2 regions of the Parapusillimonas sp. JC17 genome follow, and region 2 is predicted to be linked to the other one. Evidence: riboswitches for the same ligand, from Rfam matches in the RefSeq annotation. Region 2 holds a riboswitch; the other holds the start of a gene.

Region 1 (7,020 bases), 2.2 Mb from region 2:
TCCCATCGTAATCATCGATGAAGACTATCGCTCCGAAAATGCGTCCGGATTCGGCATCCGGGCACTGGCGGCGGCGATCGAGGCCGAAGGCGTCGAAGTGCTGGGTGTTACCAGCTATGGCGACCTGAGCTCATTTGCGCAGCAGCAAAGCCGCGCCAGTGCGTTCATTCTGTCCATCGACGATGAGGAATTCGACGTCGACTCGCCCGAAGACGTGGCCAACGCCATCAAGAACCTGCGTTCCTTCATCGGCGAACTGCGCTTCCGCAACGAAGAAATTCCCATCTATCTGTACGGCGAAACGCGTACGTCGCAGCACATTCCCAACGATATCCTGCGGGAATTGCACGGCTTCATCCATATGTTCGAGGATACGCCCGAGTTCGTGGCGCGGCACATCATCCGCGAAGCGCGCGCCTACCTGGACGGCCTGGCACCGCCCTTCTTCCGTGAACTCGTGAAGTACGCGTCCGATGGCTCCTATTCCTGGCACTGCCCGGGGCATTCGGGCGGCGTCGCTTTCCTGAAGAGCCCGGTGGGGCAGATGTTCCACCAGTTCTTCGGCGAGAACATGCTGCGCGCCGACGTCTGCAATGCCGTCGACGAACTGGGCCAGTTGCTGGACCACACCGGCCCCGTCGCCGAATCCGAGCTCAACGCCGCGCGCATTTTTCACGCCGACCACTGCTTTTTTGTGACCAACGGCACGTCCACATCGAACAAGATCGTGTGGCATGCCAACGTGGCATCGGACGACGTCGTCGTGGTGGACCGCAACTGCCACAAATCCATTCTGCACGCCATCACCATGACGGGCGCGATCCCGGTGTTCCTGCGGCCTACCCGCAATCACCTGGGCATCATCGGCCCCATCCCGCTGGACGAATTCGATCCCGAGAACATCCGCAAGAAGATCGAGGCCAATCCGTTTGCCCGCAATGCAAAGGACAAGCGTCCCCGCATCCTGACGCTCACTCAAAGCACTTACGACGGCGTGATCTACAACGTCGAGATGATCAAGGAAAAGCTGGGCTCGGAGATCGACACCCTGCACTTCGACGAGGCATGGCTGCCGCACGCGGCTTTCCATGACTTCTATAAAGACATGCACGCCATCGGCGAAAACCGGCCGCGCAGCCCGGATGCCATGATCTTCGCGACGCACTCCACGCACAAGCTGCTGGCGGGGCTGTCTCAGGCATCCCAGATCACGGTGCAGGATTCCGAGACGCGCCGGCTGGACCGCAATGTGTTCAATGAAGCCTACCTCATGCACACCTCGACATCGCCGCAGTACGCGATCATCGCGTCCTGTGACGTGGCGGCGGCAATGATGGAGCCTCCCGGCGGAACGGCGCTGGTCGAGGAAAGCATCAGCGAAGCCATGGATTTCCGCCGGGCAATGCGCAAGGTGGAATCCGAGTTCGGCAAGAACGACTGGTGGTTCAAGGTATGGGGTCCGAACCGGCTGGTCTCCGACGGCATCGGGAACCGCGACGATTGGTTGCTGCAGTCGGGCGACGAATGGCACGGCTTTGGCGACCTGGCCGAAGACTTCAACATGCTGGATCCGATCAAGGCCACCGTGGTGACGCCGGGTCTGGATATTTCCGGAACCTTCGCGGAAACCGGGATACCCGCCGCGCTGGTGTCCAAGTATCTGGCCGAGCATGGCGTCGTGATTGAGAAGACCGGCCTGTACTCGTTTTTCATCCTGTTCACCATAGGCATCACCAAGGGGCGCTGGAACACCCTCTTGACGGCCTTGCAGCAGTTCAAGGACGACTACGATCGCAACCAGCCCATGTGGCGCATCCTGCCCGATTTCTGCAAGGAGCATCCTCGCTACGAGAAAATGGGGCTGCGCGACCTGTGCCAGCAGATCCACGAGGCCTATCGCAAGTACGACCTGGCGCGGCTGACGACCGAGGTCTACCTGAGCGACATGGTCCCCGCCATGAAGCCTTCGGACGCCTACGCCAAGATGGCGCACCGCGAAGCGGAACGCGTGAGCATCGACGAACTGGAAGGGCGCGTAACAGGCGTGCTGCTTACCCCTTACCCGCCGGGCATCCCCTTGCTGATTCCGGGCGAGCGTTTCAACAAGCGCATCGTCCACTATCTGCAATTCGCCCGCGAATTCAATGCCAAGTTCCCGGGTTTCGAAACCTACGTGCATGGTCTGGCGCAGGATATGGGACCGGACGGCATGGGCCGTTATTACGTCGACTGCATCAAGGAAGACTAGGGTCTGTCGAGGCTAGGGGGCCGTAACGCAATGTTCGACGTCGCTGTGATCGGCGCCGGGGCGGCAGGCATGATGGCCGCCGCCGTCGCGGGCCAGCGCGGCCTGCGCGTGGTGCTGATCGACCATGCGCGGCGGCTGGCTGAAAAAATCCGGATTTCGGGTGGCGGGCGCTGCAATTTCACCAACATCGGCACCACGCCCGCCAACTTCATTTCGCAAAACCCCGATTTCTGCCGGTCGGCATTGTCTGCCTACACGCCCAGGGACTTTCTCGACCTGATCCGCAAGCACGGCATTTCCTGGCATGAAAAGCATCGCGGCCAATTGTTCTGCGATGAATCCAGCGAAGACATCATCGACATGCTGCGGCGCGAGTGCGAGGCCGGCAAGGTGTCGTGGCGCATGCCGTGCGCAGTGAGCGAAATCCAGCGTGAGGCGGACGGGTTCCGCCTCGCTACAGATCAGGGCCCCATCGAGGCTCGCCAGCTCGTCCTGGCGACGGGCGGCATGGCGATCCCGCAACTGGGCGCCACGGATTTCGCGCTGGGCATCGCCCGCCAGTTCGGCCTGAAAGTCGTGGAGCCGCGTCCCGCGCTGGTTCCGCTGACCTTCGATCCGGCATCATGGGCGCCGTTTTCCGAGCTCAGCGGCGTGGCGCTGGAAGTATGCGTGCGCAGCAAGCCGGAGGGTGGCAAGGCAACGTCCGGCAGGGCGCGCGGCGTGGCACCGGCCGTGTTCCTCGAAGATCTGCTTTTTACGCATCGCGGCCTGTCCGGCCCGGCGATCCTGCAGATCTCCAGCTACTGGAACCCCGGCGAGACCATACATATCGATCTTGCTCATGCACAGGATCTGGAGCGCGAGCTGCTGGACGCGAAGCCCGGCAGCCGCCAGCAACTTGGCACGGTGCTGGCCGGGCTGTGGCCCAAGCGGCTGGCCGAACAACTGCTTGCGACGCTGGATTCCGCCGCGCCGGACCTGGCCACGCGCAGACTGGCCGATGTGCCGGACAAGACGCTGCGCCGGCTCGCGTCGCGCATCCATGACTGGGCGCTCATGCCCAGCGGCACGGTCGGATACAAGAAGGCCGAGGTCATGCGCGGCGGCGTGGACACGCGCGGCCTGAACCAGAAAACCATGGAGGCACGCAGCGTGCCGGGTCTGTACTTCATCGGCGAAGCGGTGGACGTCACCGGCTGGCTGGGCGGCTACAACTTCCAGTGGGCATGGGCCTCCGGGGTGGCCTGCGGGCGGGCGCTGGCAGGCTGACCGCGGCGGTGCCGTTGATGCGGGCGACTTCGGTTCCTGTCCGGAACGCCCGCGCGTCATCGCCTATTCGACGTTGATTTTCTGTTCTTCGATCAAGGCGGCAAGCAGCTTGCGCTCGTCGAGCAGCAGTTGGCGGAACTGCCGGGAGTCCAGCGTTTTCGTTTCCGCGCCCAGGCCGTTATAGCGCTCTTCCACATCCTTGTCAGACAGCGCCTTGGCCAATTCCTTGTTCAAGCGCTCGAGGATTTCGGGCGGTGTGCCCTTGGGCGCCCACATGCCGAACCAGATATCCAGGTCTGCTTCCTTGAAGCCCAATTCGCCCACGGTGGGAGCGTCCGGGAAGAAGGGTGAGCGCGTGGCACTGACGATGCCCAGCAGCTTGACCTTGTTCGTACGGATATGGGGAAAGGCGATGCCCGGATCGCAGACGAAGTCCGCCTGGCCCGACAGGACGTCCTGCAGCGCCGGGGCGGACTTTTCCCTGAGCGACATGAGCCATACCCTGCATTACCTGCTGAAGCTGCTGGATAACATGAAGCTGCTGGACGGCGAACAGCCGGCTGACGAAGAGCGGAAACCGCTTTGAATTCAGGGCGCTTTCGAGTTATTCTTACGGGCTGCTGTTCACATCGAGTGGGAGAGCGCCGGCTTTTCCCCGGCCGCCGAAGGCGCAATTCGCCCAGAATCGCTCAGGCACCCCGTACCGCTCGTGTATTGCTTTGCCTGGGGTCAGACCCCTTTGCGTCAGGGGTCAGACCCCGTACGGGGTCTGACCCCGGGCCAAGCAAGACAGCATTCTGGAGAGACTCAGGCCGCCGCATATTGGCCGGCCGGGCGCCGAAGGTGAATACCCCTTGACCAGGGGCCAACTCTCAGGCAAAAGGACAGAAGGGCGATGCGGCCAGCGTGTTAGCTGGCTTACGTCGTATTTCCATCAGTCGTTTTCCCGTCACCGGAGCCCCCATGTCTTCTACCCTAAAGCAAACCCCCCTGTATGCGGTGCATATCGAATCCGGCGCCAAGATGGTCGATTTCGGTGGCTGGGACATGCCCGTGTCCTATGGGTCGCAGCTCGAGGAGCACCACGCCGTGCGCCAGGATGCCGGCATGTTCGACGTCTCGCACATGCTGAATGTCGACGTGAAAGGCGCAGGCGCCAAGGGCTACCTGCAGCGCCTGCTTGCGAACGACGTCGCAAAGCTGACGGTGCCGGGCAAGGCGCTGTATTCCTGCATGCTGAACCCCGAGGGCGGCGTCATCGACGACCTGATCGTCTATTTCTTTGGGCCTGACGATTGGCGCGTGGTCGTCAACGCCGGCACGGCCGACAAGGACGTGGCCTGGATGCAGAACGTGGCCCGGTCGGGAGGATTCGATGTGCAGGTGCTGCCCCGGCGCGACCTCGCCATGCTGGCGGTGCAAGGCCCCAATGCCCGCGAACGGGTATGGGCTGCTCGTCCGGGCTGGAAGGCCGCAACGGCCGAGCTCCAGCCCTTCACCGGCGTGGCGGTGCCAGACGGCGCGCTAGTGGCCCGAACGGGCTACACCGGTGAAGACGGTTTCGAAATCGTGCTTCCGGCCGCTCAGGCAGAAGCCCTGTGGCGCGACCTTGCCGCGCTCGGCGTCCGCCCCTGCGGTCTGGGCGCACGCGACACCTTGCGCCTGGAAGCCGGCATGAACCTGTATGGCCAGGAAATGGACGAGCAAGTGAATCCGCTGGTCTCGGGCCTGGCATGGACGGTATCTTTCAAGGATGCGGACCGCGGTTTCATCGGACGCGATGCGCTCGAGGCCGCCGAAGTCGACCGCGGCCTGGTCGGCGTGAAGCTGCTGGAGCGCGGGGTGATGCGCGGGCACATGAAAATCCGCAGCGACAAAGGAGACGGCGAGCTCACCAGCGGTTCGATGTCGCCGACCATGGGGATTTCCATCGGCATGGCGCGGGTCCCCGTGGGCGTGCAGCCCGGCGATGCGGTCCAGGTCGAGATCCGGGGCAAATGGCTGCCCGCCCAAGTGGTAAAAATGCCTTTCGTACGCAACGGCAAAGTGATTGCCTGATTCAAGTTCCTAAACACTAATATCAATACAAACGGGGTAACACATGACTCTTCCCACCGATCGCAAATACACATCCTCCCACGAATGGGTCAAGCCCGAAGGCGACCTGCTGCTGGTGGGCATCACCGATACCGCGCAGGATCAGCTGGGCGACCTGGTGTTCGTCGGCGACGTCAACACGGGCGCGCAGCTTACGGCCGGTGAAACCGCCGGCGTCGTGGAGTCGGTCAAGGCCGCCTCCGACATCTACGCGCCGGTGAACGGCGAAATCGTGGAATTCAACGAGGCGCTGAACGATCAGCCCAACCTCATCAACGAAGCGGCTTTCGATACCTGGATCTACAAGCTCAAGCCCGAGAACATGTCCGATATCGACGGCTTGCTCGATGCCGCCGGCTACCAGGCTATTTCCAACGATTGATGGCATTTACCCGCCGCGAACCCGTTTTTGTTTAGGTCGACTATGTTGCGTGAACTTGATCCCCATTCCGATTTCATCCCCAGGCACCTGGGCCCGTCTCCAGCCGATCAGGCAAGAATGCTGCAGGCCATCGGCGCGCCCGACCTTCATTCGCTGATCGCCGAGGTCGTGCCGGACAGCATCCTCAAAAGGGGTGCGCTGAAGCTTCCGGCGGCGCGCAGCGAAGCGGATGCGCTGGCGGAACTCAAGGAAATCGCGGGACGGAATCAGATGTTCCGCAACTACATCGGCCAGGGTTACTACGGTAACCACGTACCCAACGTCATCCTGCGCAACATCCTGGAAAATCCCGCCTGGTATACGGCATATACGCCATACCAGCCCGAGATTTCCCAGGGCAGGCTCGAGGCCCTGCTGAACTACCAGACCATGGTGGCCGACCTCACCGGGCTGGACATCGCCAACGCTTCGCTGCTGGACGAGGGCACCGCCGCGTCCGAAGCCATGACCTTGGCGCGGCGCGGCTCGCGTTCCAAGAGCAAGGTGTTTTTCGTATCGCAGCATTGCCATCCGCAGACGATCGAAGTGGTCCGGACTCGAGCCAGCGGCCTGGACATCGAAATCGTGGTCGGCGATGAATCCCAGGGGCTGCCCGACTGCTTCGGCGTGTTGCTGCAGTATCCGCACAGCCTGGGCGGCGTGGCAGACTACCGCGCCCTCGCTCAGGCCGCGCACGACCAGGGCGCCGTCGTGGCTGTTGCCACTGATCTCCTCGCCTTGGCCTTGCTGGTGCCCCCCGGCGAATGGGGCGCCGACATCGCCGTCGGTTCAGCACAGCGCTTCGGCGTGCCGCTCGGATATGGCGGCCCTCACGCCGGCTTCATGGCCTGCAAGGATGCCTTCAAGCGCAACATGCCCGGCCGCCTGGTAGGCGTTTCCAAAGACAGCCAGGGCGCGCCGGCGCTGCGCTTGGCATTGCAGACACGCGAGCAGCACATACGCCGTGAAAAGGCCACCTCCAATA
Region 2 (7,020 bases):
GTGCCGCCGTTTGCGGTCGCCTGCCCCATGGCGGCCAGCGCCAGGTAAGCGCCGGCCTTCATGTCGTACGTGCCGGGGCCGTACAGGCGGTCGCCCTCTTGCCGGACCGGGTTTTCAAGCAGCGTGCCGACGGGATGGACGGTATCGAGGTGCGCGAGAATCAGTATGCCCGGTCGATCATCCCCGGTTTTGCGATTACTGACGCATAGCAAGGGCCCCACGTCGCCGGCCAACGGCTCGATACTCGCGCTCAGGCCCAGCTTGCGCGCTTGCTCCCCGGCCATTTGCATCATCTGCCCGACCCGCCCCGGGTCGTGTGTCGGCGATTCCAGCCGCACCCATTCCTCGATGCCTGCGACGAGGCTTTCCGTGGTTTCCCTGTTCATTGCACCTTCCATGTGAATGTTAGACAAGAGGCTGAAGCCGGACGCGCGGCGCCAAGCGCAAACCATTCTACCTGCCCGCTCCGCGACACATGGCGCCAGGAAATCCAGGTTGCATTACACTCATATCAAATAAACTGAAGGATGAAAGAGGCGCCATGGCCTTCACGACGGAAAACGTCAAGGTATTTCTTGCTGTGCTGGACACCGGCAGCTTTTCAGCTGCCGCCCGGCGGCTGGGCCGTGTACCGTCCGCGGTCAGCATGATGGTCGCGCAGCTCGAGGCGGAACTCGACCTGGCCTTGTTCGACCGCTCAGGCCGCGAACCCCGGCCAACCAGCGCCGCACTTGCCCTGGAACCCCAGGCGCGACAGCTTGCGGGTCAGTTGCGCCAATTGCAGACCCATGCGCTCGCCCTGCACAAGGGCCTGGAAAGCCGCTTGACGCTGGCTATTGCGCCCGAGCTGCTGTCCGCACCCTGGAATGATCCCCTGGTCCTGCTTTCCAATGAATTCCCATCGCTCGAGGTCGAAGTGCTCTCGGCGCCGCAGGCCGACGCGCTTCGCATGCTCGAACAGGACAGCGCCCAGCTGGCCATCGTGTTCGAGCGTCCCGCCACCAACGAGCATGAGGCCTTTCAGGAATTCAGCAGCGAAATCCTGGTCGCCGTCATCGCCCCCGATCATCCCGCGTTCTCGAACGGCCGCAGCATGCTGCGCCAGGAGGAATTGCTCGATATCCGGCAAATCGTCGTGGCCGGCCGAGATGCCGACGAAACCGATCCCCGCGTCGTCGTGGCGCGGCAGATATGGAGAACCGACAATTACCTGGCCACGCTGAGCCTGGTACGGTCGGGACTGGGCTGGGCCTACCTGCCGCGCTCCCTGGTGCAGCCGCTCACCCAGAGCGGAACGCTGGTCGAGATCACTTTCGAGAACATCAGCAATCAGCTACAGCTGTGGGTGGATGTCGTCTGGTTGCGGGATCGACCCCTGGGGCTGGGCGCGCGCCGCTTCATCGAGCTGGTCAGGCAGGTACGGGGCCCGCGCCAGATCGGCGATTAGAGCCTGCATCAACCAGGGCCTAGGCGGCCTGCCGCGCCTCGGACGTGGGCGGGCCGGCTTTCATCGAGGGAGCTGGCTGCATGGCCGATGCAGGCAGCCCAAACACCTTGTCGAAAATCAGGCTGAACACGAAGGTATAGACCAGGAAAAATACGATGAAGCCCAGATCCAGCACGAATGCTTCCCACCAGGATACATTCAGCCACCATGCGAAAAAAGGCACGAACGCCACGATGAGGCCGCCTTCGAAGCCGATGGCGTGCGCCACGCGGCGCTTCACGCTGCGGCCCTTGATCGTCTGGCGGGATTCCCAGTGCTCGAAAAGCGCATTCCAGACAAGATTCCAGACCACCGCAATCAAGGATGCGGCAACGGCCGCGACGCCTGCATGGCCCGGTGCATGCCCGAGCATCGCCAGCGCGACGCTGGTCAGGATGACGGCGATGAGCTCATAAAGCGATACATAAACCACCTTGCGTTTGACGCCCTGCATGGTGCGACTCCATAAATACTTTGATTGAACCGAAAGAAATATACCTCCGCCTCAGCCCCGAAAAAAGTCAGCTTCTATCAGTTTTTCTGACATGTTGACCGTACCACGGGTTTATCCCCAATTGAGCTCTTTCCGGAATCCGGCTACGCTCTTGCTCGTCCATATAAAGATCATGCAGAAGAGTCCGGCCATCCATGCCGGCGCCGACGGAGCAACCGCCCCGGAAACTCTCAGGCCACAGGACTGCAACGGTCAGGACAATCTGGAGAGCGGCGCGTTGGGCGCCCACCGAAGGGGAACCCGGCAAGGGTGAAACTCTCAGGTAAACGGACAGATGGGGCGTCGCCGTCATTCGGCGGCGACCACATCTATCTGGAGCTCTCATGCACCATATCGCCATCATCGGCGCCGGCATCAGCGGCGTCACGTCCGCCTACGCCCTTGCCAAGCAAGGCCATGCGGTTACCGTCATCGATCGCCTGCGCTATTGCGCCATGGAAACGTCGTATGCCAATGGCGGCCAGCTATCGGCCTGCAACGCAGAAGTCTGGAACAGCACCTCGACCGTTCTGAAAGGAATGCGCTGGATGCTGCGCCGCGATGCCCCGCTGCTCGTCAACCCATCCCCAAGCTGGCACAAGTACTCATGGATGGCGGAGTTCGTCCGCCATATCGGCAATTACCGAGAGAACACGCTGCGTACGACACGACTCGCCATCGAAGCACGCCAGCATCTGTACAAGATGGCGGAAGACGAAGGCATAGACTTTGACCTGGAAACACGCGGCATCCTGCATGTGTTCCACGATCGGAAAAGCTTCGAAGCCGGTCGGCGGGTCAATGCGCTATTGCGCGAAGGCGGCCTCGAACGCCACGAAGTCACACCCGCCGAGGCGCGCGACATCGAACCCACGCTGACCACCGAATGCTATGGGGGCTTTTACACGCCCTCCGACGCCACGGGCGACATACACAAGTTCACGCGCGGATTGGCGCAGGCGTGCGAGCGCAAGGGCGTGCGCTTCCTGATGGACACGGAAGTCACCGATATCTCCGCCCTGGAGCAAGGCCATCGACTAACCATCAGGCAGGCATCCACCGAGCACCTGGACGCCGATGCCGTCATCGTCTGCGCCGGCACGGCCAGCCGGCGATTCGCCTCGATGCTGGGCGACCGTGTGAATATCTATCCGGTAAAGGGGTATTCCATCACGGTCAACCTTGAAGACGAGCAAAGCATCGCGGGGGCTCCCTGGGTCAGCCTGCTGGACGAAGAAGCCAAGATCGTGACCAGCCGCCTGGGGCGCAATCGCTTCCGGGTAGCGGGCACGGCGGAATTCAACGGCTACAACAAGGACATCCGCGCCGACCGGATACTGCCCCTGACCAATTGGGTCCACCGCCATTTTCCGCAGGTTGACACTTCACGCGTCATTCCTTGGACGGGACTGAGGCCCATGATGCCCGACATGATGCCGCGGGTGAAGGCGGGCAGACGGCCCGGGGTCTTCTACAATACGGGCCATGGGCACCTGGGCTGGACACTGTCGCCGATCACGGCGCAGATGCTGGTCGACGAGATCGCCCGCAGCGGCGCCAGAACCCAGGTCGCCGTGGCGGCCTGAACCCATGGAATATTTTATTTTGTAAGTCGTCCCGCGCACGGAAAATGGCGTAGTAAACTCTGCGCTCCACTTTCCGTGCCGAACACCATCATGCTCGATGAGCGCTTTTCCATTGCGCAGCTTTCGCGCCTATCGCCGCGAGGCAAATCGGCGGCCAACGACGACACTCACACCAATCCCTGCCTCAGCTGCGGAGCATGCTGCGCACACTTCAGGGTTTCCTTCTATTGCGGGGAAATCGCCGATGAGCGCGGCGGCATGGTCCCTCCCGAACTGGTCACGCAAGTGGGACCCCTGCGCGCCTGCATGAAAGGCACGGAATATGGCGGCAAGCGCTGCATCGCGCTGCGAGGAGAGCTCGGCCAGGACGGAATCCATTGCGCCATCTACGAGCAGCGCCCTTCGCCGTGCCGTGAATTTCCGGCTTGGCAAGAAGATGGTTCTCCCAACCCGGACTGCCAGCGCGTCCGCATGAAGATCGGCCTGCCGCCGCTGCCGGCCATCACAAAAGACGACGACCTCGACCCGGGAAATACGCCGCCCCGCCGTGGCGACGTCGCTGCCTGATCTGCCTTGGGGTCAGACCCATTTTCGGCCTGGGGTCAGACCCCATGCGGGGCCTGACCCCAAAATCAACGAACAAGCGGCAGCTCCCAATTTCGGCCTGGGGTCAGACCCCGTATGGGGTCTGACCCCAAAATCAATGAACAAGCGGCAGGCCCCATTTTCGGCCCGGGGTCAGACCCCGTACGGGGTCTGCCCCCCAGTTCAACGCTCCCAGGACGCCTCGGCCAGCACGGCCAGCGGCCCGGCCTTCCGGATGGGTGCGACGTGCTCGGGGTGTTTCACATACAAGGCGCCTGCGAAGGCCAGGGCGTTGACCGACACGTTGTGAGAATGCTCTTGCTTGCGTGGCACCAGGAGCATCCAGCCGTTCTGAACCAGCATGTTGCAAGGCGGCATCAGCCCTTCTTCGTCGGGCTCCAGGCCCAGCTTCGCGCACGCAAGACCGTAGGCGCCGGACATGCTGGCCGCAGACGCATCGATGTCCGCCGACCGCTGTGCCAGCACACGGGCGAACACGTGCCTGACCGGCAGGACGGCATGTTCTTCGAGCGCCAACTCGGGCGCGTCCGCCGACAGATGGGCGATCAGGGGATCCAGGCTGGCATTGCCGGGCGCCGCCGGCAGCCATTGCACATGCTTATGCCGCTGACTGGCGCCCGCCGGCCCGCCGCCGTTGTAGAAGCCGAGCCCTCCCGATTCCGACAGCAGGCTGGCCAGCACCCAGAAGTCCTCGTAAGCGAGCGGCTGCCGCTGCTCCGCGAATTCCCGACGCGCCAGGACGAGATGGCGATCGCATACCGGGAATTTATTCAGGATGGCGACATGGTGATCGCCGAAAGGCCCGACCGTCAATGCCGGTTCGGGCGACAGGAAGGGATTGAAATCCGGATCGCGCGGACCGCCCGGCATCGCGGGCTTGGCCACGTTCTTCGCCGCCAGCGAAGACAGCCACCGGACAATGAAAGGCAGGCCGCCGTCGGTGATCTCGACTTGTTCGGCCTGGATGGGCTGCAAGGCGCCCGATGCCAGCGCATCGGCCGCGCGTTCATCAACGGCCTTCATGAATGCAGTCGTCATGCTTTCCCCCTATTGCTCAATGCTCATCCGGGCATTGTAAAGGGTCAGCCCCTGCACCCGCATCGCCGGGGTCAGACCCCGTATGGGGTCTGACCCCAACGCAATGGCTCAAGAGTCCAACCCAGCCGTGCCCCGCATGGGTCAGACCCCGTATGGGGTCTGACCCCAACGCAATGGATCGAGGGTCCGATTCTGCTGTGGCCGGCCGGGGTCTGACCCCTAAACGAATTTCCCGGCCTGGAAATCGGAAAAGGCGTCCATCAGCTCTTGCTTGGTGTTCATCACGAACGGACCGTACTGCGCGATGGGCTCGTTCAAGGGCTTTCCGGCGATCAGCAGGACGCGCGCGGGGCCTTGCGCCTTGATGATGGCGCCGTCCGCCGCATCGTTGGCGAGTATGGCGATCTGATGCAGCGCTACCGGTTTGCCGGCCACCTCGACCGCGCCCCGGTAGACATAGATGAAAGCGTTGGCCTCAGGCGCGATGGACTGACGGAACTCGCCCGCAGCATCGAAATGGATGTCCAGGTATAGCGGTTCCGTTACTTCGCGCTGCATGGCGCCCTGTATGCCATGGCTGGCCCCCGCGATGATGCGCGCCTTCACGCCCTGCGCAGGAGCGACCTCCGGGATGGTCTCGCTTTGGATGTCCTTGTACCAGGGCTCGGCCATCTTGTTGTAGGACGGCAAGTTCAGCCACAGCTGAAACCCTTCCATGCTGCCCTCTTCCTGCTCGGGCAGCTCCGAATGAACGACGCCCCGGCCGGCGGTCATCCATTGGACGCCGCCGTTCTGAAGCAAGCCTTCGTTGCCCGCGCTGTCGCGATGGCGCATACGCCCCGCAATCATGTAGGTGATGGTTTCAAACCCCCGGTGAGGATGGTTGGGAAATCCCCCGATGTAGTCATCCGGATTGTCGGTGCCGAAATTATCGAGCATCAGGAAGGGGTCCAACCTCGTTTGCAGATCCTGGGTCAGGACGCGGGTCAGCTTGACCCCGGCGCCGTCTGACGTGGCCTGGCCGCGCAACGTACGCTCGACGAAACGGGGGCGCGACACGGTTTCTTGCAGGATTGGAATGGAAGCGACGGTATTCATGGTGTCCTCCAGCGAATGGAATGGGCGGCCGCCGCTATCGGAGACGGCCTTGAGAACGATGAATTCATTATAGGTAGCTTCAAAATTGCCGATAAGCCGTTAAATATGAAAGTCATCGTTCCAAAACCGTTACCAATCTTTTTATGATTTGTCATATATAGACTTTTTTCTGTCACAATCCGGCATTCATCATGACCGCGGAGTGCGCTCCAAGAGATCTTATGGCAGAAATATCAATAGACGGCGTCAGCAAACGTTACGGCGACGTCACGATCATCGATCGTCTCAACCTCAACGTCAGGCACGGAGAATTCTTCACCCTGCTCGGCCCCAGCGGCTGCGGAAAGACGACTCTACTGCGCATGATCGCCGGCTTCATCGTCCCTGACGAAGGCCGCCTTTTCCTTGACAAGCAGGACATTACGCGGCTACCCGCACACAAGCGCGAAACCGGCATGGTCTTCCAGGACTATGCCTTGTTCCCCGACAAGACCGTCTACGACAACGTGGCCTATGGCTTGCGGGTACGGAAGCTTTCCAGCCAGGCGATCGCCGGGAAAGTCGGCGACATCCTGGCGCGTGTCGAGCTCGGGCACCTGGCCAAGCGTTATCCGGGCGAGCTTTCCGGCGGGCAACGCCAGCGCGTGGCGCTGGCTCGGGCGCTGGTCATTGAACCCCGCGTCCTGCTCATGGACGAACCCTTGTCCAACCTG

The links. A riboswitch is a leader RNA that binds a small molecule or an ion and turns the genes downstream of it on or off. The one in region 2 is predicted to bind glycine.
Region 1: linked by a shared signal. The riboswitch ahead of gcvT (glycine cleavage system aminomethyltransferase GcvT) and the one ahead of ACSBPU_RS07605 (D-amino acid dehydrogenase) in region 2 are both predicted to bind glycine.

Annotation. Positions count from the first base shown of each region.
Region 1 covers NZ_CP197474.1:3,733,251-3,740,270, reverse strand. Annotated here, with positions in the region: gene ACSBPU_RS18095 (arginine/lysine/ornithine decarboxylase) at 1-2,248, shown strand, start outside; gene ACSBPU_RS18090 (NAD(P)/FAD-dependent oxidoreductase) at 2,279-3,517, shown strand; gene ACSBPU_RS18085 (Bug family tripartite tricarboxylate transporter substrate binding protein) at 3,581-4,009, opposite strand; glycine riboswitch at 4,142-4,233, shown strand; glycine riboswitch at 4,305-4,415, shown strand; gene gcvT (glycine cleavage system aminomethyltransferase GcvT) at 4,481-5,575, shown strand; gene gcvH (glycine cleavage system protein GcvH) at 5,619-5,996, shown strand; gene gcvP (aminomethyl-transferring glycine dehydrogenase) at 6,039-7,020, shown strand, end outside.
Region 2 covers NZ_CP197474.1:1,579,279-1,586,298, reverse strand. Annotated here, with positions in the region: gene ACSBPU_RS07620 (M20 family metallopeptidase) at 1-386, opposite strand, end outside; gene ACSBPU_RS07615 (LysR family transcriptional regulator) at 542-1,447, shown strand; gene ACSBPU_RS07610 (PACE efflux transporter) at 1,467-1,940, opposite strand; glycine riboswitch at 2,106-2,196, shown strand; glycine riboswitch at 2,197-2,284, shown strand; gene ACSBPU_RS07605 (D-amino acid dehydrogenase) at 2,324-3,565, shown strand; gene ACSBPU_RS07600 (YkgJ family cysteine cluster protein) at 3,641-4,132, shown strand; gene ACSBPU_RS07595 (phosphorylase) at 4,334-5,209, opposite strand; gene ACSBPU_RS07590 (pirin family protein) at 5,429-6,307, opposite strand; gene ACSBPU_RS07585 (ABC transporter ATP-binding protein) at 6,529-7,020, shown strand, end outside.